DNA from 3 places in the Lonsdalea quercina genome. Region 1 is predicted to be linked to each of the others. Evidence: riboswitches for the same ligand, from Rfam matches in the RefSeq annotation. Region 1 holds a riboswitch; each other region holds the start of a gene.
What was found. Region 1 has a riboswitch for thiamine pyrophosphate ahead of thiM (hydroxyethylthiazole kinase). Riboswitches for the same ligand answer to the same signal wherever they lie in the genome.

Region 1 (8,119 bases):
CGTTTTTTAGAAATGGATCACATCAATGGCGGACGCGGTCGGTTATTATTCAACCGCTGAGAAAACACAGAACGAAAAATAAGCGTAGTAACACTACCAGGAACCACCTCTTTCGCCAGCTCAATCTCCCTTGAGCTGGCTTTTTCTTTTCCTGATCACCCCGCCACGTATCCATTGTCCGCGCGTCACGCTTTTCTGCTACGCTGACTACACTATTTTCGGAGGCGATCTGCATGCTTCGCCTCATTTTCGGTTTCATCAAGGTCTTTTCAGGGAGTACGTCGTCATGGCGCAAAAACCTCAATCCATCATCATTTTGAACGGCAAAAGCAGCCAAAACGACGAACTGCGTCAGGCGGTGACAGTCCTGCGTGAAGAAGGTTATCCTCTGCACGTGCGCGTCACCTGGGAACACGGCGACGCGTTGCGCTATGTCCGTGAAGCGATAGCGATGGAAGCGGACAATGTGATCGCCGCAGGCGGCGACGGCACCATCAACGAAATCGCCGTGGCGCTGGCGCATCAGGAAGCGGAACATCGCCCCTGTCTGGGGATTGTGCCGCTGGGCACGGCCAACGATCTCGCTACCAGTTGCCGGATTCCGACCGACCTGCATCAGGCGCTGCGGCTGGCGATTTTAGGCCGCGCGACCGCAATCGATTTGGCTCGGGTCAACGACCGACACTACTTTATCAATATGGCGACGGGCGGTTTCGCCACCCGTATCACCACCGAAACGCCGGCGGCCATGAAATCTGCGCTGGGCGGCGCGGCCTATGTGCTGAACGCGCTGCTGCGCATCGACACGCTGAAGGCCGAACGCTGTCAGGTTAAAGGTCCGGATTTTGACTGGGAGGGCGATACGCTGGTCATCGCCATCGGCAACGGTCGTCAGGCGGGAGGCGGACAGCAACTGTGCCCGGATGCGGTACTGAATGACGGGCTGTTGCAGCTGCGCGTGCTGTCTGCGAAAGAGCTGCTGCCGAATATGATGCAGGCGCTGATGTCCGGCGGTGAAAATCCCAACGTGATCACGACCGCACTGCCGTGGCTGGACATTAGCGCGCCGAACGAGATGACGTTCAACCTCGATGGCGAGCCGCTGACCGACAAACACTTCCGTATCGAGGTGGTGCCAGCGGCGCTGCGCTGCCGCTTCCCCAGCCCTTGCCCGCTGCTGAGCGAGTAAACGACCGGGGTCGGGACATCGCTATTCGCGTCTTAGCCGCTGGCTGTTTGCCAGATACAAGGTCACCACCAGAATCAATATCGCGCCCGCGTAGATCAAGGTATAGGTGGGATTTTTGTGGTCGACGATAATCAGCCGCACGATGGCGGTGATCCCGATATAGACGAAGTAACGCAGCGGAAAATGATAGCCCGTCTCAAAATACTTCACGATTAGCGCAATAAATTCGAAATACAGAAAATACACGACCAGACTTTCAATCAACAGATAGGTGGAATCCTTCTCACTGCTCACCATCAATGCCTTCGCCAGGTGCAGCGTCTCTTTGCCCAAAAACACCACCAGAATAATAGCGAGAGCCAATAAACCTATGTTAAGTATTGTTTGTAACCCTTTGGCGATCATGATCGAACGCGTTGAACCTGCCATGTACATGACTCCTAACCATCCTTCATTTTTCTGCATCTACGCCGGCGGCGAACTGCTATTGCTGTGTGCGACGTCCCTGCGAACGTCGTGAATCGGCCGGAAAAACCTGACACCGGTCACAAAATTACCGGTAGCCCCTGAGACTGTCCATGTAAATTTCATTTTCCGCAGAGATAGGCATCACCACCAGCGGTGGAAATGATGCACCGGCCCGATGCCCTGACCGACTTCCAGCGTATTCGCCTGTTGTAAGGCCCCTTGCAGATAGGCTTTGGCGGCGGCCACACAGGCCGACCAGTCGTCACAACGGGGACGCAATGCCGCCAACGCCGCCGACAGCGTGCAGCCCGTACCATGAGTATGGCGGGTATTGACTCTCTGCGCCGAAAAACGCAACGGTGATGCCCCAACGGTGAACAGCCAGTCCGGACTTTCGCGATCGGAAAGATGGCCGCCTTTCATCAGCACCGCCTGACAGCCCAACGCGAGCAGCGCTTCGCCCTGCTCCCGCATCTCGTTTTCGTTCTCGGCGATCGGGCACGCCAGCAGCGCGGCCGCTTCCGGCAAATTCGGCGTGATGATGGAGACCTGCGGCAGCAGTTGCTGACGCAGCGACTGTACCGCCGACGGTTGCAGCAACGGATCGCCGCTTTTCGCCAGCATCACCGTGTCGAGCACGACGAAGCGTACCGGATAACGGCGCAGACGTTCGGCGACGGCCTCGACGATATCGGCCTCGGCCAGCATGCCGATCTTGGCGCTATCAATCCGCACATCGCCGAGCACCGAGTCAAGCTGCGCGGCCACGAAGGCGGGTTCGATACGGTAGACCGACTGCACGCCACAGGTATTTTGCGCCACCAGCGCCGTGATCACGCTGGTGCCGTAGGCTTCCAATGCCGAGAAGGTTTTCAGGTCGGCCTGGATGCCCGCGCCGCCGCTTGGATCGGTGCCCGCAATCGTCAATGCGTTGATACGCTTCATTTCGCGGTCGCCTCCATTGCCATAAACAACTGATCCAGAAACCGCGGGATAAAACTGCCGGGACCGCCCGCGCCGTTGGCGGCACGTTGCCCGCATTCAGACATCACCGCGCAGGCGGCGGCGATATGTTGCAGGCGATCGCCCGGCAACGCGCAAAACCCCGCCACCACCGCCGACAACGCGCAGCCGGTCCCGACGACGCGGGTCATCAGCGGGTGCCCGCCCGCCACCGCCCAGTCACGCTCGCCGTCGGTGACGTAGTCCACCTCGCCGGTCACGGCCACGCAAACGGACCAGCGTCGGGCAAGCTCCCGCGCCGCAGGCAGCGCGGCCAGCGAGGTGTTGCCGCTATCTACCCCCCGGCCCTGCGAAGCGGCGCCGGACAGCGCCAGGATCTCTGAAGCGTTACCGCGTACGGCGGCAGGCCGCAGCGCCAGCAGTTCACGGGCGAAGTCGCTGCGAAACGTCAGCGCGCCGACAGCGACCGGGTCCAGCACCCAAGGGCGTTCGGCCCGATTGGCGTTCGCCACCGCAGATCGCATGGCTTCGGCCCGGACCGGCTCCAGCGTACCGATATTAATCAGCAGCGCATCCGCTAACGCGCTGAACTGCGCGGCTTCGCTGCGCTCCACCACCATCGCGGGCGACGCGCCCAGCGCCAGCAGCACATTCGCGGTAAAGCTTTGCACGACATCATTGGTCAGACAGTGAATTAAAGGGGGGCGGCGGTGAAAGAGTTTCAGAGAATCCGCCGCAAGCGCGGACGGAAACGGCACAGGTCGAGTATTCATAAGTCTCCCAACCGGCGATCAAGAAGGCGGGAGCCGGTGAGACTCCGTGACTTCCCTACGCTGGCATTATCCAGATCAGGTGGTACGGGTCTTTCTCAGCCTTCACGTGGAAGGGCACCCCGAGTCAACGTTCATGATTATTCGGCCTGACGGCGCAAAGGTCAACGGCCGCCAACCATCGCGCATCGACGATAACGGGCGAAACAAGGTATGAAGAGGAGTTCAGAAGGGAAAAGCCAGGAATTACAGCGAGAAACAAGAAACAAGAAACAAGAAACAAGAAACAAGAAACAAGAAACAAGAAACAAGAGCGCATAGGGATACGCCTTGATTGTCTAGTGAATAAACGGCCGACGCCGTACGACCCCCACGGCGTCGAGCGCTTTGCCCGTCATATTACAGGCATAATGCCGATCAGAACGCGGTCTTGTGGTACAGGCGCGAGACCAGATCCGTTATGCACAACACCAGCGAGGACTGGATACGCTGCTGATAGCGCTGTTTTTGCATCTCCAGCAGCGAGGTGTCCACCCCATCTTCCGGCAAATGCGAGTTGAACTGAGGCGGCAGCGGCGTCATACCGTGCAACATGCTGACCGGCCCCAGAATTTCATCATCGGTAAACCGGTAACGCTGTCCGCCATGCTCCAGTTCATTGTTTAACGCCAACAGCAGTTCAACGTCTTCGTACTCGTCTCGGCTGATCACGCCCAGCGCATAGATCAGTTTAAGGCGAACCGGCAGCGCAGACAGCGGGCCGCTGCCCTCCAGCAGCGGCTCCACGGCATATTTGACGGCATAATCATCCTTGCGGAACGCCTGCAGGACCAGATGGTCAATCGCATCGGCCAGAAGTTCGACCGCCGCCTGGATAAACCCCGAGACGGTCGGTCTGGCGTTCAGGCGTTCCAGAATGTGACTTTCGAACGCCTGCTCGTCTTCCATCCCCGTCTTGGGCTGCGGCACGTTTTTCTGCGTCGGGCGCGGCTCGGAAGCCGCCACCCGACGTTTACCTGCGGGAGAATAACGCTGTTCTGGCATCAGTATCGTTTTTCACCTTGCGTTACAGAGAGTGATATAACGTTGCCACCTGCGTGACAACCTCGGGACGATCTTCCAGTCCGGTAATCTGGATCAGCGCATTTTCGACGCCGTGCGCATCAATCAGCGCCGCCATTTCACGCGCCTGCTCATCCTCATCGCTACGGTATTTCAGCGCCGCGGCGATGCCGATCAGCAGATTACGGTGCGGCAGGCCGTATTCCAGCGTACCGCGCAACGGCCTGATTAACCGGTCGCCGTCGCCCAATTTGCGCAGCGGCTGTCGGCCCACGCGTTCGACATCGTCGTGCAGATACGGATTTTCGAAACGACTGAGGATCTTGTCGATGTATGCCGCATGCTGCGCCGGATCGAAGCCGTAGCGTTGAATCAGCACCGCGCCGCTTTCCTGCATTGCGCCTTTTACCACCGCGCGCACCGCATCATCGAGTATGGCTTCGCGGATCGTCCGGTAGCCCGCCAGACACCCAAGATACGCGGTTATGGCGTGGCCGGTATTGAGCGTAAACAACTTGCGCTCGACATAGGCCATCAGGTTGGCGGTGGGTTCCATCCCGGCGATGACCGGCAGCTCGCCCTTGAACTGCGTGCTGTCGACGATCCATTCGCTGAACGTTTCGACCGTCACCTCCAGCGAATCGTCGTTCGCCGCTGCGCTGGGCGGCACAATGCGGTCCACGGCCGAATCCACAAATCCCACATGCTCGTCGACCCATGCATGCAACGCGTCGGGCAGTGCCGCCATAACATGCTGACGAAGCTGGCTGGTGCCGCGCACCATATTTTCGCAGGCGATGATATTTAGAGGCTGCCGGTTGCCGCGCTCATGCCGCGCTATCAATCCCTGCGCCAACGTTCCCGCAATTTTACTCAGGACCTGCGGCCCGACGGCGGTGGTGATGATATCCGCGCGGGCGATCTCATTGATGGCGTCGGGGCTGGCGCTATGCACCGCGCTGACGCGGTTAACTCGTTCAACATGCGACGCTTCTCCAACAACATGAACCTCATAGTGCTGCTGATGAGCCAGTTGATCCACCAGCGGCTGATTGACGTCGGCAAAAATAAGTTCGGACTTGGCGTCCGCCAATAATTTGCCGATGAAGCCACGACCAATATTGCCTGCACCGAAATGAATCGCTTTCATTGTCGACCTCGATATCTTGTCAAAATCGTTGAGCTGCACGTACGGACCGGTCAAACGCCGGTCCGATAGGCTTCACGCCACGCGTTCGCCGGAGAGCAGCACCAGCATCTCTTGCACGCTGCGGGTTTCCACCAGCCGCTCGATGATGCCGTCGTCATTCAGGGCATTCGTCAGACGCGCAATCACCTGAACATGTTCGTTATTACGGGCGGCGATCCCAATCACCAACCGCGCGACGTCGTCCGGCTCGGAGCCGAATCTGACGCCTTGCGGATATTGGCAAATCACGACGCCGGTGCGCAGGACGCGATCTTTGGCTTCAACCGTGCCGTGCGGAACGGCGATGGATTCCCCCAGATAGGTGGAGGTCATGGCTTCGCGCTCCAGCATGGCCTCGACGTAGGCCGGCTCCACGTATCCGCCCGCGACCAGCTGTTCGCCCGCAAAGCGGATGGCCTGCTCTTTACTGTCGGCCTGTAGATTGAGGAAGATGTTGTTCTCACCCAGTTCGAACAGATTGGCTTCGTGTTCGGCCGGATCGAACCAGTCATCATTGGCCGCGACAATGGTTTGATTAATCAGTCGGTTATCGTTCGCCGCTACCGGACGGTACGCCGCCAGCAGCCGGGTCGTCAGCTCGTTGTACAAGCCGCTGTCGAGGAAGTTACTCAGAGAAAGGTGGATCGCGTGCGGCGCGTGCTGCAACGCTCGTTCGGTAAGATCCTGGTGGGTAATGACCAGATCGACCTCTTCCGGCAGGCTGTTGATCGCCATATTCGTGACCGAGATATGCGTCAGTCCAGCATCCTTTATCTTCTTGCGCAGCACGCCCGCGCCCATCGCGCTCGACCCCATACCGGCATCACAGGCCACAATGATCTTCCGCACCAAACTCAGATCCTGCGAAGCATCCAGCGTAGCGCGCATCACCGGCTGTGGCTGAGCCGCGCCCGGCGCGTTGCCGCCTTTCGCTTTCTGTTTCAAGCTCTGCATGCGACGGGTCGCGTCCGCCAGACCGTTGTCTTCTTCATCCCCCACCGGCACGCGTTTCAACATCACCGCAGAGACCAGGAAAGAGACCAAACCCGACATCAGGATAGAGAGCACCACGCCGATCAGCGACGACTTCGGCGTCATCAGCAATACCGCGAAGATCGACCCCGGAGACGCCGGAGAGACCAGCCCCGCGTTGAACAGCGTCAGCGTAAAGACGCCTGTCATACCGCCGAGGATCACCGCCAGCATCAGGCGTGGATTCATCAGGACGTACGGAAAATAAATTTCGTGGATACCGCCGAAGAAATGGATGATGGCGGCGCCCGGCGCGGACTGTTTCGCACTGCCCTTGCCGAAGAACATGTAGGCCAGCAGCAGGCCGAGTCCCGGGCCGGGGTTGGCTTCGATCAGGAAGACCACCGACTTGCCGGTTTCCGTCGCCTGCTGGATCCCCAGCGGGGAGAAAATCCCATGGTTGATGGCGTTGTTGAGGAACAGCACTTTCGCCGGTTCCACAAAAATGGAGGTCAGCGGTAGCAGGTTGTCCTGCACCAGCAGGTTTACCCCGGTCGCCAGCACCTTGGACAACGATGAGACCAGCGGTCCAATGGCCATAAAGGCCAGCCCCGCCAGCAGCATCCCGATAATCCCGGCAGAGAAGTTGTTGACCAGCATTTCGAAGCCGCTTTTGATTTTACCGTCAACCCAGCGGTCGAAACGTTTGATAGCCCAGCCGCCCAGCGGGCCGGCCATCATCGCCCCCATAAACATTGGCATGTCTGCGCCAACGATGACGCCCATTGTGGTGATAGCGCCCACGACCCCGCCGCGTTCGCCGCCGACCAACCGGCCGCCGGTATAACCAATCAGCAGCGGCAGCAGGTAGGTAATCATGGGCTCGACCAGTTTGGCCAGCGTCTCATTCGGCAGCCAGCCGGTAGGAATAAACAGCGCGGTGATTAAACCCCAGGCGATGAATGCGCCGATATTGGGCATCACCATGTTGCTGAGGAAGCGGCCAAAATTCTGTATCTTGACCTTAATAGTTGGTGATAGCATAAAACTCACTCCCCTCGGTGGTACGCGCTCAGGGACGGTGCGCGTCGTAATAGTGAGATGGTTTCGCCAAAAACCATCGGTCGTTCTCTAGACAAATCGACTCTATCACGCCGTTTTCGCCCCCAGTACCCCGAGGGGAATTTGTGACTGAGATCACTCAGTTACCCCACCTCAGGTAGGATTTCACGCGATCTCCATCACAAATCAGATCTGAAAGTCAGTTACATTGTTAAAATTTGGCGTTTGACAGCCCCTCTTACGTGACCACCATCACACTTCAATTCAGTAACTTTGTTTTAACATTGTGACTTACATCACGTTGCGCCGTTCAATTCAGAGTCCTGGATAGAGGTCGAAGGTTTGCGTTTTCTGTTTCGGCGGAGAAATTGGGGAAAAATGTAATTTAATTACGGGTTGGGGTGAGTAGAAACGCCAGCGCCAGAATGCAGCGAAGGATTGGAC
Region 2 (8,119 bases), on a different contig from region 1:
CGTCGCCGTGGCGGCGCACCTGCAGCACATCTTCCAGTTTTTCTACCTGACTGATCATCTGCGCCAGACGATCGTCGTCGTTCACCAGCAGCCAAATGCGGCTTTGTTCACCGCCTGGCAGCGGCATACACATGATGCCTTCCACGTTGAACGCCCGGCGGGCGAACAGCCCGCAGACATGCGACATGACGCCGGGATGGTTGCGTACGGACAGCTCAAGCGTGACCTGGGGTGAAGAGGATGCGGTTTGCATAGCATTAATCTCCAATCATCTCAATATTGGCGGCGCCCGGCGGCACCATCGGATAGACTTTTTCGTTCACATCGATCAGCGCGTGAATCAGCGCCGGACCCGGCTGGTTCAGGATGTCGCGCAGAGCGGCTTGTGGATCTTCCGCCGCGTTCAAATCACAGGTCGCCAGTCCGAAACCGGCGGCAATCGCCAGGAAATTGGCCTGATAGCTGTAGTCGGACGCCACGTAACGCTGTTCGTAAAACAGATCCTGCTGCTGGTGGACCATGCCCAGCGCCTGATTGTTCATCAGTACGATTTTGACGTTAAGGCGTTGTTCGGCCAGCGTCGCCAGTTCCTGAATATTCATCATCAGGCTACCGTCGCCGGAGAAGCACACCACCGTGCGATTGGGTTCCGCCAGCGCGGCGCCGATCGCAGCCGGTACGCCAAATCCCATCGTTCCTAAACCGCCAGACGTCAGCCACTGGCGCGTGCGGCGCAGCGGGTAGGACTGGGCTACCCACATCTGATGCTGACCGACGTCGGTGGAGATAATGGCGCTGTCGTCCAGCGATTCGGCGACGGCATGGACCAGTCCGTAGTGGCTCAACGGATCGTCCTGTTGCAGAGTGGCGGGGAACGCCTGCTGTAATTCATTCACCTGCTGTCGCCATTCGGCGCGCGTCTGCGGCGCGATCAGCGGCAGCAGCTGCGTCAGTCCTTTTGCAACATCGGCATGCAGCGCCACGTGCGGCTGGCGGATTTTGCCCAGCTCGGCGGCGTCGATATCCATGTGAATAATGCTGGCGTTCGGGCAGAACTGCTCGGCTTTGCCAATGGCGCGATCGTCGAAGCGTGCGCCCAACACGATCAACAGATCGGACTGTTGCAGGATCATGTTGGTGGATCGTGCGCCGTGCATTCCCAGCATGCCCAGCGACAGCGGATGATCGGCAGGCATGGCGCCGAGCGCCATCAATGTCATGGTAGTGGGAATACCGGCGGACTCCGCCAGTTGGATCGCCTGCCGGTGGGCGCCGGCGCTGACGATCCCGCCACCGAGATACAGCACGGGACGGCTGGCTGCGTTGATCATCGCCGCCGCCTGCTCAAGGGCCTGCGGTTCGGCGGCGACCGGCGCGTCATTCGGCGCAGGCGCAGGCAGGGCGTCCAGATCAATGGTGGCGGTCTGTACATCTTTCGGCACGTCGATCCATACCGGGCCGGGGCGGCCGGACTGCGCGATGCGGAAGGCCTCGTTCATCACGTGGGCCAGCTCGTTGATGTTTCGCACCAGATAGTTGTGTTTGGTGACGGGGATGGAGATGCCGTAGGTGTCCACTTCCTGAAAGGCATCGCTGCCGATCATATTGGAGGAGACCTGAGCGGTAATGCAGACCAGCGGAATGGAATCGAGTTTCGCATCGGCAATCGCGGTCAGCAGGTTGGTCGCGCCGGGGCCGCTGGAGGCCATGCAGACCGCCGCTTTGCCGCTGGCTCGCGCCATGCCCTGAGCGATGAAGCCCGCGCCTTGCTCGTGTCGCGCCAGTACGTGGCGAATGGTTCGGCTTTGTCCCAGCGCATCGTACAACGGCAGGGCGGCCCCGCCGGGAATGCCCGTGACGGTCGTGATGCCTTGCTGCTCCAGCATGTGGACGATCAGCTCAGCTCCGGTATAACGCATAGTCATATCCTTTATCAGAGCCGGTGCAGTTTGGGAGCGGGGATAGAAAGGACAAACCCCGCTCGGCTGGCGCCGGCGGGGTTTGAGAATCTCTTCTGGATTCGGACCCGTTACGGCGCGTTGCCGACCACGACGACGACCACTAGGCGCACGACGACAACCGCATCGACGAGTGCGGTGTTGGAGAGTGCTAGCGTGGAGGACGTGTGTTTCACGGAGAATCCTGTCGTTGGTTTTTTTTAAACCATGTGTATGGACAGGCCAATAGCACATGGGCTGTGGCAGACAATAACCCACAACCGTGAAAAGGTCAAAACCTGTTCGCTATCCGTTTTTATTTTGTTCAGCGGGGACGATCCCAAGGATCTGAGCGGCGGCGACGCGCCCTTGTTGCAGGTCGCAGGTTGAGCCGTCGTAAGCCACGTGGCCGTCGACCACCAACGCGGTGCGATCGGCGATACGGGCGGCGTCCTCAAGGTGGTGCGAGACCATCAGCAGGGTCAGCTGGCGGTCGCGGCATACGTCGTCGACCAGCGTCAGCATCTCTGCGCGCAACGCCGGGTCTAGCGCGGAGAACGGTTCGTCCAGCAGCAAAATCGGCTGCTGACGCAATAGGCAACGCGCCAGCGCCGCCCGCTGCCGCTGGCCGCCAGACACCTGCGACGGCAGCCGATCCAACAGCGCGGTCAGCCCGACGCGTTCAGCGATGTGATTCAACGCCACGCGTTGCGGCTGTGTCAGCTTTAGACCGGGATGCAGTCCCAGCGCGATATTCTGCGACAGCGTCAGGTGGGGGAAGAGATTATTTTCCTGGAACAGAATCGACACCGGCCTTTTCGCCGGTGGCGTCCGGCGGTGATCCGCGCCGTTCAGCATAAGGCGGCCGCCGTCCGCAGGAAGAAAACCGGCGATCAAGCTGAGCAGGGAGCTTTTGCCTGCGCCGCTGGGACCGAGCACGGCAACGCGTTCACCGGCTTCCACGCGCAGATCAAACCGCATCGGCTGGTGCTGGTAGAGATAAGTCAGTTTATCGAGAACGATCATAATCGCCTGCCCGTTTTTCAATCAGGGTGAACAGAACAAAACATAGCAGCAGCAAAAGCAGAGCGGTCACGGCGCCGTCGGCGCTGCGGTAAGCGCCGATTTGCTGGTACAGATAAAACGGCAACGTTCGGAACTGCTCATTGCCGAACAGCGCGATGATGCCGAAATCGCCAAGCGAGAGAATCGAGGCGAACGCCAGCGCTTGGGCGATGGGCGCTCGCAGCGCTCGTAGTTCGATGGTTTGCAGTCGCCGCCAGCCGCGGATATCCAACGACTGACACAGCAGGTTGTAGCGTTCGGCGATGTCATACATCGGATTTTCCAGCACTTTGAGCGCGTAGGGGATCGCCATCAGCGCGTTCGTCGCCGCCACCAGCCACAGGGGCGACGTCGGCAGCCCGATGGTGCCGTTCAGCAGCAGGAAAAATCCGCTCGCCAGTACGATACCGGGCATCGCCAGAATCAGCATGCCGCTGAGATCCAACAGCTGGGCGGAAAGCGGGCGGCGACGCAATTTGAGTTCCCGGCTGCTCCACAGCAGCATTAGCGTGAGCAGCACGCACAGCAGGCCGGAGATGATCGCGACCTTCAGCGAGGTCCACAGCGCATCCCACAGTGCGGGGTGACGCAACACGACGGGCAGGGAGGTGTTCAGTCCATCCGCCACCACGGCCAGCAGCGGCGGCAGCAGCAGCATCAGCGCGGCCACGATCAACAGCGCGTCCGTTATGCGATTAAACCGGGTGTCCTGAGGATTGCGCCAGCGCGTCTGCTGGCTGTATCCGACCGGCAGCAGTTTGGCCAGCCGCTGGCTGAGCAGAACCAGACCGAGGCAGCATCCCATCTGGATTAGCGCCAACAGCGAGGCGCGCGCCGGATCGTAGTCAAAGCTTAGTGCCTGATAAATTGCCAGCTCAATGGTGGTGGCTTTGGGGCCGCCGCCCAGCGAGAGCACGACGGCGAAACTGGCGAAACAGAGCATAAAGATCAGCGCGGCCGCAGGCAGGAGCTGTCGGCGCAGCCACGGCCACTCGACGATGCGAAAGTGCTGCCATTCACTCATCCCGAGCTGCGCGGCCATCTGCCGCTGTTCGGTAGCGATGCCTTCCAGCGCCTGCAACATCAGACGTGTGGCTAGCGGCAGATTGAAGAAAACGTGCGCCAGCAGTATGCCGCCAAGTCCATAGGGCGAAAATGAGTAGGGTAGGCCGAACGCCGCCGTCAACTGCGAGAGCCAGCCGTGCCGACCGTAGACGCTCAGCAGGCCGAACACGGTCACCAGCACCGGCAGCACCAGCGTCATGGCGTACAGTCTAAGCAGCCAGCGATGCCCCGGAAAACGGCGGCGATACAGCGCGCGCGCCAGAAAAATCGCCGGGATGGTCGACAGCAGCGTCGAGAGCGACGCCTGCCAAAATGTGAAGCGAACGACGTGCCAAAGGTAGTCGTCCTGCCACAGCGCGCGCCACGGATTCTGAGGCGCCTGAAGCCACAGCGCGCCGAAAGCCAGCGCCGCGACCACGACCAGCAGCAGGGCGGCGATGGCGCCGGGCCAGAGCCAGCCGGGGATTAGCGGCTGACGGCGCGTTGCCATGCCTGGATCCAGTCGTTACGCTGCGCGGCGACCTGTTGCGACGTATACGACAACGTCGTCGCGGGTTTGTCCAGACGCTGGAAGCCCGCGGGCAGCGGCATGTCGATGACCGGATACATCCAATTGGTGGTCGGGATGAGCTGCTGGAAGGCTGGGCTGACCATGAACGTCAGGAAGCGCTCGGCCAGCTGCGGCTGTTGGCTGCTTGCCAGACGGCCGGCGACCTCCACCTGGAGATAGTGTCCCTCGCTGAAGGGCGCCGCGGCATAGTTGTCTTTCTTCTCTTCGATGATGTGATAGGCGGGCGAGGTGGTGTAGCTCAGCACCAGATCGGCTTCGCCCTTCAGGAACAGACCATAGGCTTCGCTCCAGCCTTTGGTGACGGTGACCGTTTTCGTAGCCAGCTTCTGCCAGGCTTGCGGGGCGCTGTCGCCATAGACTTTTTGCATCCACAGCAGCAGGCCCAGGCCCGGCGTGCTGGTACGCGGATCCTGATAAATGACTTTCCACGGCTCTGGGCTGTCGACCAGCTCATGCAGGCTGCGAGGCGGGTTTTTCAGTTTGTCGCGATCGTAGATGAAGGCGAAGTAGCCGTAGTCGTAGGGTACAAAGGTATCATTGTGCCAGCCGTCCGGCAGCGAGAGCGCGTCGGTATCGACCGTCCGTTTGCTGAACAGGCCGGTATGTTCAGCCGCCTCTAGCAGGTTGTTGTCCAGACCCAGCACAATATCGGCCTGCGTGCGCTTTCCTTCCATCCGCAGGCGGTTGAGCAGCGCCACGCCGTCGGCCAGCGCCACGAATTTCAGTTCGCAGTCGCACTCTTTCTCGAATGCGGTTTTCACGCCGGGACCGGGTCCCCATTCCGAGGTAAAGGAGTCGTAGGTATACACGGTCAGCGTAGGCTTCGCCAACGCCGGAGCAGAGAGAATCAACAGGCAGGACAGTAATTTTTTTAACACTTTGCACTCCTGAAATAAGGGTGGCAAAGGTCTTTGAGCAAGCGGCAAAGCACTCCCAAATCCCTTCGCCGGTATTAACCGGATCAGGTTCGACGGGTATTTTCTCAGCGTAAAGCGGACGGTATGACGGCACCGGACTTTATCGCACCCCGTTGAGAACTCAGGCATTGTAGAGACTTCATGCCCGGAGTCAAAGCGCGCGTCAGTTTTCCGGCGGCGCGAACCAGGCGGATTTGAAATCAAACCACCCCAGCGTATTCATACGAATGCCGCGCATGCTGCGTTGCCCTTGCAATTGGAGCCAGTGGTGAAAAAGCGGATGGATCTGCTGCTGAGTTATGAGCGATTGGCTCCAGTCCGCCAGCGACCAACCGCCCTGACGCCACTGGCTGGCGTCTTCGGTGAGATCCCGATCCAGACAGTGCTGCATCAGCGGCAGTTCGTAGAGCAGGGCGAACAAGGAGAACTCGAGCGGCAGATAGAAATTGGCGCTGCCGAGCCAGATGTCGCTCGCCTCGGCGCCCTGATACCACTCAGCATAGTCGATACGGCGGACCGACAACGTGACGCCGTGAGCCGACAGCAGCCGACGAATGATGTCGCTGATGTCCTGATACTCGGCGTGCTCATGATAAAAAGTGAGGGTCAGGTGCGAGAGGTCTTCAGGTTTGTCCAGCGTCAGGCGGGGCTGGGCGTGGTGCCAGCGCGGCAGCAGGCCGTAGGCCGGGGACCAGTTGCACTGGTAAGTTTCGTCGGCGAGTCCGAGCAGGGCGACCGGACTCAGTACCTGACATAGCCAGTCCCTGACCTCCCGGCGCGAGGTCAGCGGCGAACGTCGGTCGAACAGCAGGAAGTAGCAGCCTTCCTCCAGCCGGTTCTCCAATTCGTTGTTCGGCGAGTTATCGTTTTGTAGTTGAAGGGAACAGGAGGGGGTATCCGGCGCGTCCGGCAATACCCAGATGCTGACCTCGTCGATCAGCGCACGATAGCCAAAGTAGTCGTCGAAGGCGTTGATTTTCAGCTGCGTATTACTGTTGCGCAGAACGGCGTAAGGGCCGGTGCCCACCGGGTGGCGGGTGAAGTCGGGGAGCGTTTTCCACTCCTGCGGCAAAATCATCGCGGACACGCTGCCGAGCAGCCAGGGAAACCAGACATCCGGCGTCGCCAGGCGCACGTCCAGCACGGACGGGATGGGCGATTCGACGGCACAGATATGTGAAAACAGCGGCATCGCGGTGATGCGTTGCAGAGACGCGATCACATCTTCCATCGTCAGTTCCCGACCGTGATGGAAACGGACGGCGGGGCGCAGGTAAAAACGCCAGTGCTGGGGGGTGACCTGCTGCCAGTGGTGGGCTAAGTCCGGCAGGAGTTCCCCATTTTCCTCATTTATGGTGGTTAACCCGCTAAAGATCTGCCGGGCCAGATGCGTCTCCGAACGCCGTAGCGCAGAGCCGGGCATCAGATTACGCATCGGCCGGTAGTAGGCGATGCGCAGCAGATGCTTACCCTGCCTGAAGCTGCGCCCGATATGGGATAGCAGCATTTGCCGCACCTGCGATTTGTCCCCCACCAACTGCACCAGCTGGTCGATCCGATCTTGCTCCAGCAGGTCTTCCGCCCGCTGTTGCTGTAGCGTCAGGCCGGTATAGAGGAAGCTGAGCCGCGAGCGTTTTCCTCGTCCCGCTTCTGCTTCCCAGGTCAGCCATCCCTCTTCCTGCATGGCTCGCAGGAGCGAGCGAATATGCCGCCGCGAGCAGTTAAGGACGCCGGTCAGCTCCTGTAGCGTGGTGTCTGTAGGCTGTCCTTGCAGGTGTTGCCAGAGCCGGATGAACTGTTGTTGCAGTCGCGATGAGGACATAAAGGGGAACTCCTCAGCCTAAAGTCATCAATATATTTTCCCCTATCTTACGTTGATACTTTGTCACAACGAAAGCGCAAATAATGAACGGTCGGAGGGCATGACGATGGCACTATCACGATTGTATCGAAGTTATCGCAGCATCCTGTCCCTGGGACACTCGGCGTGGGGACGCTGGTTGTCGGCTTCTCAACGTCTGACGCTGCTGATGCAGGTGACGCAATGGCAGACGGAGACTCTGTCTGATGAGGAATACCGCCACTGGATTTGAGGGCGAAGCAGTTTCTATTTTCTGAGTGATGGTGAAAATTTCACCTGCCGACGGTTATTCCGTCGGCTTTTTTTTGGGCTGAAATAAGTAACCGTATCTTATGCTAATATGGGCTATAGAAGTGTGTAAAGGAACGTCAAAGTCGATATAAACATTCAACCTATGGTAACATGCTAGTAAATGAAACTGGGTTAATCGGTTATAGCGAAATAAAAAACTATCTTGATGTGACCATCCTTCAGTGAGACGTTTCAATTCAGTCTATTACATTAAAACAGGTAAAATAATTCACTATGAAGTTACGTAGAAAAAAGGCACAACCCATCGTTCTGGGCGATGTCACCATTATTGACGACACTCGTTTACGTAAAGCCATTACCGCAGCTGCGCTCGGCAATGCCATGGAATGGTTCGATTTTGGTGTGTATGGCTTTGTGGCTTATGCATTGGGCCAGGTCTTCTTCCCCGGCG
Region 3 (8,119 bases), on a different contig from region 1:
GAAGGACCGCGATGTCCGGCGTTCAAGACATCGCGGTGAGTTTACTCGTGATGCGATGTCACGCGCGTTCTTCCCAGATAGCCGTCCCAATCTTTCCACACGGGTTGCAGGCCAGCGCGGGTCATGGCGTCTGCCACCGCCTCCGGTCGTCGGGCATCATGGGGGGCGAACTGCTCCAGCTCCGAATGGTTGTCGGCATACCCTCCCGGCTGCGTCTTGGAGAACGCGCTGACGCTGTTGATGGCGATAGGCACCATATGGTCGCGAAAGAAAGGCGACTCGCGCGTGGACAGCGACAGCTCGACGTCCGGAGCCAGCAGCCGAAACGCGCAAATCGTCTGCATCAGTTGCGCTTCGTTCATCGGCGATGCCGGTTCAATACCGCCGGCACAAGGGCGCAAACGCGGAAACGAGAGAGAGAAGCGGTTTTGCCAGTGGCGTTGCTGTAGGTCGAGTAGGTGTTCCGCCAGCATATAGCCGTCCACGCGCCAGCTATCCGACAGGCCGATCAAAGCGCCGAGACCGATCTTGTCGATCCCCGCCGCGCCGAGACGATCCGGCGTACCCAGCCGCCAGGCGAAATCCTGTTTGCGTCCCCGCAGGTGGTGCCGCGCATAGGTCGGCGCGTGATAGGTTTCTTGATAGACCATGACGCCATCTAGTCCCAGCGCCTTTAGCTCGGCATACTCGTCCGTCGCCAGCGGCTGCACTTCCATCATCAACGCGCTGAAGTGGGGTCGGATCTGCGGCAAGACGCGCCGGAAGTAATCCATCCCCACCTTACCTTGATGCTCGCCGGCGACCAGCAGCAGCTGGTCGAACCCAAGCTGACGGATCGCGCGGCATTCCTGCTGGATTTCATCGTCATTCAGGATCTTGCGTTTGATCCGATTGCTCATGGAAAACCCGCAGTAGGTGCAGTCGTTGGCGCAGAGGTTGGACAAGTACAGCGGAACATAAAATCCCACCGTATTGCCGAAGCGCTGACGGGTCAGATGCTGCGCGCGCTGTGCCAGCGGTTCGAGGTAGCCCGCCGCGGCAGGGGAAATCAACGCCATAAAGTCGTCGCGATCGGGCCGAGCGGCGTTCAACGCTCGTTCGACATCGGCAGACGTTTTGCCGTTGATGCGAAAGCGGAGATCGTCCCAGTCGAGCGTCTGCCAGCGGCGATAAAATCCTTCGCTCATACGCCTGCTCCCGTTGGGTTGCGGTGTAGAAAACCGGTCAGAGGGCTGGTGGCGTTGGCGTGGGATTGGCGTGTTCCCAGTCCGGACTCCGCCGCCAGCGCGCCCGCCTCGACCGCCAGCCGAAAGGCGCGAGCCATACCGACGGGGTCACGGGCGACGGCCATTGCCGTATTGACCAGTACGGCATCGGCCCCCATCTCGATAGCCTCGGCGGCCTGGCTGGGCGCGCCGATCCCTGCGTCGACCACGACGGGCACCTGTGCTTGTTCGATGATGATTCGCAGGAAGTCGCGCGTTTGCAGGCCCTGATTAGAGCCAATCGGCGCACCCAGCGGCATGACCGCAGCACAGCCGACGGCTTCCAGTCGCTTGCACAGCACCGGATCGGCGCCGCAGTAGGGCAGCACGATAAACCCTTCTTTCACCAGTTGCTCCGCCGCCTTCAGCGTTTCCACCGGGTCGGGCAGCAGGTATTTCATATCGGGATGAATTTCGAGCTTAATCCAGCGGGTTCCCAGCGCTTCCCGAGCCAGATGGGCGGCGAAGACCGCTTCCTCCGCCGTTTTGGCGCCTGAGGTATTCGGCAACAGCTGTACCCCCAGGCGCTGTAGCGGCGCCAGAAGAGCATCGCTGCCGCCGGAAAGGCTGACGCGTTTCATCGCCAACGTGACCAGTTGGGAGCCTGCCGCCTGTAACGCCGCGCTCATGATCGCTGCGCTGGCGAACTTACCGGTGCCTGCCAGCAGCCGGGATGTGAATGGGGTATCTGCAATGGTGAGCATTTATCCTCCTGCTATCGCCTGAAAAAGCAAAATGTCGTCCCCGTCCTGCACCTGACACGCGCGCCAGTCGGGACGAGGGACGACGATCTGGTTGATCGCCAGCGCGGTGCCCGGCTGCAGACGATCCAACCGTTGCAGCAGTTGTTCCACGCTGATCGGTTCGTCCAGCGTGATGGCTTCCTCGTTGATACGAATCTTCATACGGCGCTCCCACAGACCGGGCAGCTCGTGGCAGGGGTGAGGCGCAAGGTATTCCACTGCTGCTGGCGGGCATCGAACAGCCTGAGCTTGCCGTCCAGGGTCGAGGTCAGTCCGCACAGCAGTTTGATGGCCTCCAGCGCTTGCAGCGTACCCATGACTCCAACGACCGGCCCCAGCACGCCGGCGGTGCGGCAGTTGCGTACAGGTTCGGTCGCGTCAGGATAAAGGCAGGCGTAGCAGCCGTGAAGGTAGGGGGGCGTCAGCACCAGCAGCTGGCCGCCGAAGCCGACGGCGCTGGCGCTCACTAACGGCTTTTCGGCCCGTACGCAGGCGGCGTTGACAGCATGGCGCGTCGCCATGTTGTCGCTACAGTCCAGCACCAGATCGACACGGCTGACCGCTTTAGCCAGCGTCTCACCTTCTAGTCGTGTCTGTAACGTCTCGATCGCAATGTCCGGGTTCAGCGCCAACAGCTGGCGCCGGGCCAGCATCGCTTTGGGCTGCGCGATATCCTCAGTGCGATAGAGCACCTGGCGTTGCAGGTTGGAGAGATGCAGCGTGTCGTGATCCGCCAGCAGCAGCCTGCCGACGCCTGCCGCCGCCAGGTAGAGCGCACAGGGCGCGCCCAGACCGCCGAGACCGACCAATAACACCGTGGCGTCAGCCAGCCGCAGCTGACCCTCAGGGCCGATATCTTCCAGCAACAGCTGGCGGCTGTAGCGCATAAATTCCCGATCGTGCAGCATGTTACGCCTCCCGTTTTTCGATCAGGCGCAGCAAGGTCGCGGTCGCTTGTCGCCAGTCCGCCGCCTGAGTGATGGCGCTCACGACGGCGATGCTGCCGACGCCGGTGGCCAGCACCGACGGCACCCTTTCGATGCTGATGCCGCCAATAGCGACCGTGGGAAAACGACCCGCCAGTTCGCTGATGTGGCGCGCCAGTTCGGCCAGTCCCTGCGGCGCTGACGGCATCTCTTTGGTCTGGGTAGGGAAAATATGCCCCAGTGCGATATAGGAGGGCGCGATGGTCACCGCGCGCGCCAGCTCCTTATCGTCATGGGTTGAGACACCCAGGCGCAGTCCGGCGCGGCGGATGGCACTCAGATCGGCGGTATCCAGATCCTCCTGACCGAGATGGACGCCGTAGGCCTGGTGCTTGATGGCCAGTTGCCAGTCATCGTTAATAAACAGGCGGGCCTGATAGCGGCGGGCAAGGGCGATCGATTGAATCACCGCCGGCTCAACGTGATCGTTCGGCTGGTTTTTGATCCGCAGTTGCAGCGTCTTCACTCCCACTCGGAGCTGTCGTTCGATCCACTGCACGCTGTCCACGACAGGGTATAGCCCCAATCGTGATCCCACCGTTGGAAATGAAAGCAGGGGGGCGTTCATCAGGCATCCTCCTGTGGGACATACAGCTCGCTACCGCGAGAGCGGAACTCGGCCGACATCTGCGCCATGCCGACTTCAATCGGCTGCGCCTCCGCCTGCTGTTGCGCGGCATAGTCCCGAACCTCCTGAGAGATTTTCATGGAGCAAAATTTCGGGCCGCACATAGAGCAGAAGTGAGCTACCTTGCCGGATTCCTGCGGCAGCGTTTCATCGTGGTAGGCTCGCGCCGTCTCCGGGTCCAACGCCAGATTGAATTGGTCTTCCCAGCGAAATTCGAAGCGGGCTTTCGACATCGCGTTGTCGCGGATCTGCGCCCCCGGATGTCCTTTCGCCAGATCCGCTGCGTGCGCGGCGATCTTGTACGCGATCAGTCCCTGTTTCACATCCTCTTTGTTCGGCAGCCCAAGGTGCTCTTTCGGCGTCACATAACACAACATCGCGCAGCCGAACCAGCCGATCATGGCGGCGCCGATACCGGAGGTGAAGTGGTCATACCCCGGCGCGATATCCGTAGTCAGCGGGCCAAGGGTATAAAAAGGCGCTTCGTGGCAGTGCTCCAGCTCTTCGGTCATATTGCGGCGGATCATCTGCATCGGCACATGACCGGGGCCTTCAATCATGACCTGGACGTCGTACTCCCAGGCGATATGGGTCAGCTCGCCAAGGGTATGCAGCTCGGCGAACTGCGCCTCGTCGTTGGCGTCCTGAATCGATCCGGGCCGCAGGCCGTCGCCCAGCGAAAGGGCGATATCGTACGCGCTGCATATTTCACATATCTCGCGGAAGTGCTCGTACAGGAAGCTCTCTTGGTGATGCGACAGGCACCACTTTGCCATGATGGACCCGCCGCGCGAGACAATGCCAGTCAGGCGCTTGGCGGTCATTGGTACATAGCGCAATAGCACGCCGGCGTGGATGGTGAAGTAGTCAACGCCCTGTTCGGCCTGTTCCAACAGGGTGTCGCGGTACATCTCCCAGGTCAGGTTTTCCGCGACGCCATTGACCTTCTCCAGCGCCTGGTAAATCGGCACCGTACCGATAGGCACCGGGCTATTGCGCAGGATCCACTCGCGCGTTTCATGGATGTAGCGGCCGGTGGAGAGGTCCATTACGGTGTCGGCCCCCCAGCGGGTGGACCAAACCAGCTTTTCCACCTCTTCTTCGATAGAAGAGGTGACCGCGGAATTGCCGATATTGGCGTTCACTTTCACCAGGAAGTTGCGGCCGATAATCATCGGCTCGGATTCAGGATGGTTAATGTTGGCGGGGATAATCGCCCGTCCGGCGGCGACCTCCTGACGGACGAATTCGGGCGTGATGGTCAGCGGCAGATGGGCGCCAAAACTCTGGCCGGGATGTTGTTGGCGCAGCGTCGTGCTGTGAATGCGCTCGCGCCCCATGTTCTCGCGCAGGGCGATAAACTCCATCTCCGGCGTGATGATACCCAGGCGGGCGTAGTGTAACTGGGTGACGCGCTGGCCGGTTCTCGCTCGGCGCGGCTGAGGCAGATGTTCAAAACGCAAGTGGTCCAGACCGGCATCGGCCAGGCGCTGCTGGGTAAATCCGGAGCTGAGCTGAGATAATCGTTCGGTATCGCCGCGCTCTTCAATCCAGGCGGTTCTCAGGCAAGCCAGTCCACAGCGCACATCGGGGACGGCTTCGGGATCGCCATAAGGTCCGGCGGTGTCGTAGACCGGTATCGGCTCATTAGGTTCGTAGCGAGGCGTTTCCCGGCTTCCCCCGAGCAGCGTGGGACTGAGTTGGATTTCCCGCAGCGGGACGCGAATATCCGGCCGTGAGCCGGTCAGGTAAATTCGCCGTGATTGTGGAAAAGACGTTCCTCGCACCTCGTCGATAAAACGTTGGGCGGAGGCGCGTTGTTCGCGGCGTCCTGAAGGTTTTTTTTCTGTAGACATAGCAAATTCCTGTTTGGCTGGAAGGAAACATTGCTTGTCTGGAGTTCGGATGGAGTAATGGAGAAGTCTCTTTTCCCTGGGTGATAATGAATCTGTCTGGGAAAAGGATGATGTTTACTCTTGTTCCCTTCGCAGGTTTTAACCTGATCAGGTTCCGCGGATCCCGAATTAACGGTCTCAGCCCGCACGCGTTACCGCGACGCTGGGCACTCCGACAAGATAACGCCCGATGGGTTGGGCGAGGTCAATCGCCTACACTTTATGCTGGCAATGCGTCACTGTCAAAGGCGGGGACCGATGATGGATGGAGTCACCGCGCATGACTTTGACAGGGCATTAAGCGTTGGGACGATAGACGCTGCCTGTTACTGACAGTGGCCTTATTTTTCGCGAAATATGCGATAAATCATCCTTCTTGCGGGCACTGTCACCGAAATACATGATTGCGGATCGAAGGCGGCGAGGAGAGAGAGAACGACGGAACGAGTTTCTATGGCGTGGTATTGTGCTAACGCGTAGAGCGTCTGATTTATATGCATTAATGTTGTCTATATCTACACATCATAGCCATAGACTCGGTGACAGAGGGCGAAAGAAAAGATGGAAGTAACGTTAACAGGTGAAGAGCTTGGCTGGTGGGTTGTCAGCGAGAACAATCAGATTTGGCTGCCTCAAGGGAGATTACCGCAAGGGTCTTCCCGCCAATGGGGACTGAAAACGCGTCCGGCACGCCGAATTGGCGAGTGGCAGGGCGAGCCTGTCTGGCTAGTGCGCCAGACAATGGCCGAAGAGATGGGATCGCTGCGGCAGCTGCTGGACGTGGAGGGCGGGCTGTTTCAGTTGGCCGGCCGGGGAGTTCAACTGGCCGAGTTTTATCGCGCCCACCGTTTCTGCGGCTACTGTGGTCATGAGATGCACCATAGCAAAACCGAGCTGGCCTGCCTGTGCGGCCACTGCCGGGAGCGTTACTATCCGCAGATCGCGCCCTGCGTCATCGTGGCGATCCGCCGCGGCAGCGAAATTTTGCTGGCGCAGCATGTCCGTCACCGGGGCAATATGTACACCGCGCTGGCCGGGTTCGTCGAGCTGGGTGAAACGCTTGAACAGGCCGTAGCCCGAGAAGTCATGGAAGAGAGCAATATTCGCATTAAAAACCTCCAATATGTGAGTTCTCAGCCCTGGCCGTTCCCCCATTCTTTGATGATGGCCTATATTGCGGAGTATGCCGACGGCGAACTGCGTCACGATCCCTCCGAGCTCCGCGATGCTGCCTGGTTTCGTTACGACAAACTGCCAATCCTGCCGCCCGCGGGAACCGTGGCGCGCCGCTTGATAGAAGATACGGTGGTGATGTGTCGTGAGGCAGACGGCTAATCCGTCTGCGTCATGCGTGTAGCCTGAGAGGAATCAACCCGCTACACTGCCGCCTGAATTACCCAGACCCAGCGACCTGCGCGCCTGCCGTTCAGGCGCCAAAAGGAAAAGATCATGACCGACCTTAAAAACGATCGCTATTTACGCGCTCTGTTACGTCAGCCCGTTGACGTCACGCCTGTTTGGATGATGCGTCAGGCTGGTCGTTATCTGCCGGAATATAAAGCGACGCGCGCGGAGGCCGGAGATTTTATGTCGTTGTGCAAGAATGCCGAGCTGGCCTGCGAAGTGACGCTGCAGCCGCTGCGCCGCTATGCGCTGGATGCGGCCATTCTGTTCTCCGATATTCTGACGATCCCCGATGCGATGGGATTGGGACTCTATTTCGAAGCGGGCGAAGGCCCCCGTTTCAGTCAACCGCTGAGAAGCCATGCCGACGTTGCGGCACTGCCCATTCCCGACCCCGAACAGGAACTGGGCTATGTGATGAACGCCGTACGCACCATCCGCCGTAATCTGGCAGGCGAAGTACCGCTGATCGGTTTTTCCGGCAGCCCGTGGACGCTGGCGACCTATATGGTTGAAGGCGGCAGCAGCAAGGCGTTTACCGTGATCAAGAAAATGCTGTTCGCCGAACCCCGTACGCTGCATCTGTTGTTGGACAAGCTGGCGGACAGCGTCACGCTTTACCTGAACGCACAGATCAAAGCTGGCGCTCAGGCGGTCATGATTTTTGATACCTGGGGAGGCGCGCTGAGCGGGCGGGATTATCGCGAATTCTCGCTGCATTACATGCACAAGATCGTCGATGGCCTGCTGCGCGAGCATGAGGGCCGCCGTGTACCGGTGACGCTGTTCACGAAAGGCGGCGGGCAGTGGCTGGAAGCGATGGTGGAAACAGGCTGCGACGCGTTGGGTCTGGACTGGACAACGGATATCGCCGACGCCCGTCGTCGTGTAGGCGATAAGGTTGCGCTGCAGGGCAATATGGACCCGTCCATGCTTTATGCTCCCCCTGTGCGCATCGAACAGGAAGTCGCCGCCATTCTGGACGATTTTGGTCCGGGCAACGGCCACGTTTTTAACCTCGGTCACGGCATCCACCAGGATGTTCCGCCAGAACACGCCGGTGCGTTTGTTGACGCGGTACATCGCTTGTCCCGGCCTTATCACCAGGAGAAGGCATGATCGACACTCAGTCTCTTCGGGCTGAGCAGTTAATCAAGGCGGCTCAGGTCGTTCGTCATGACGCGTTCCCGTTCGATCA

Region 2: another riboswitch for thiamine pyrophosphate. It lies ahead of thiB (thiamine ABC transporter substrate binding subunit); the one in region 1 lies ahead of thiM (hydroxyethylthiazole kinase).
Region 3: another riboswitch for thiamine pyrophosphate. It lies ahead of thiC (phosphomethylpyrimidine synthase ThiC); the one in region 1 lies ahead of thiM (hydroxyethylthiazole kinase).

The regions. Positions count from the first base shown of each region.
Region 1 is NZ_FNQS01000003.1:367,410-375,528, forward strand. It holds gene yegS (lipid kinase YegS) at 287-1,189, shown strand; gene psiE (phosphate-starvation-inducible protein PsiE) at 1,211-1,618, opposite strand; gene thiD (bifunctional hydroxymethylpyrimidine kinase/phosphomethylpyrimidine kinase) at 1,799-2,602, opposite strand; gene thiM (hydroxyethylthiazole kinase) at 2,599-3,393, opposite strand; TPP riboswitch at 3,429-3,525, opposite strand; gene BLU64_RS06875 (MltR family transcriptional regulator) at 3,808-4,338, opposite strand; gene BLU64_RS06880 (mannitol-1-phosphate 5-dehydrogenase) at 4,457-5,602, opposite strand; gene BLU64_RS06885 (PTS mannitol transporter subunit IICBA) at 5,675-7,657, opposite strand.
Region 2 is NZ_FNQS01000004.1:184,904-193,022, reverse strand. It holds gene ilvN (acetolactate synthase small subunit) at 1-253, opposite strand, end outside; gene ilvB (acetolactate synthase large subunit) at 258-1,919, opposite strand; gene thiQ (thiamine ABC transporter ATP-binding protein ThiQ) at 2,244-2,963, opposite strand; gene thiP (thiamine/thiamine pyrophosphate ABC transporter permease ThiP) at 2,947-4,557, opposite strand; gene thiB (thiamine ABC transporter substrate binding subunit) at 4,533-5,516, opposite strand; TPP riboswitch at 5,559-5,678, opposite strand; gene sgrR (HTH-type transcriptional regulator SgrR) at 5,719-7,377, opposite strand; gene sgrT (glucose uptake inhibitor SgrT) at 7,484-7,648, shown strand; gene proP (glycine betaine/L-proline transporter ProP) at 7,942-8,119, shown strand, end outside.
Region 3 is NZ_FNQS01000017.1:15,957-24,075, forward strand. It holds gene thiH (2-iminoacetate synthase ThiH) at 42-1,187, opposite strand; gene BLU64_RS16325 (thiazole synthase) at 1,184-1,969, opposite strand; gene thiS (sulfur carrier protein ThiS) at 1,970-2,170, opposite strand; gene BLU64_RS16335 (HesA/MoeB/ThiF family protein) at 2,167-2,916, opposite strand; gene thiE (thiamine phosphate synthase) at 2,918-3,562, opposite strand; gene thiC (phosphomethylpyrimidine synthase ThiC) at 3,562-5,478, opposite strand; TPP riboswitch at 5,586-5,702, opposite strand; gene nudC (NAD(+) diphosphatase) at 6,079-6,852, shown strand; gene hemE (uroporphyrinogen decarboxylase) at 6,967-8,040, shown strand; gene nfi (deoxyribonuclease V) at 8,037-8,119, shown strand, end outside.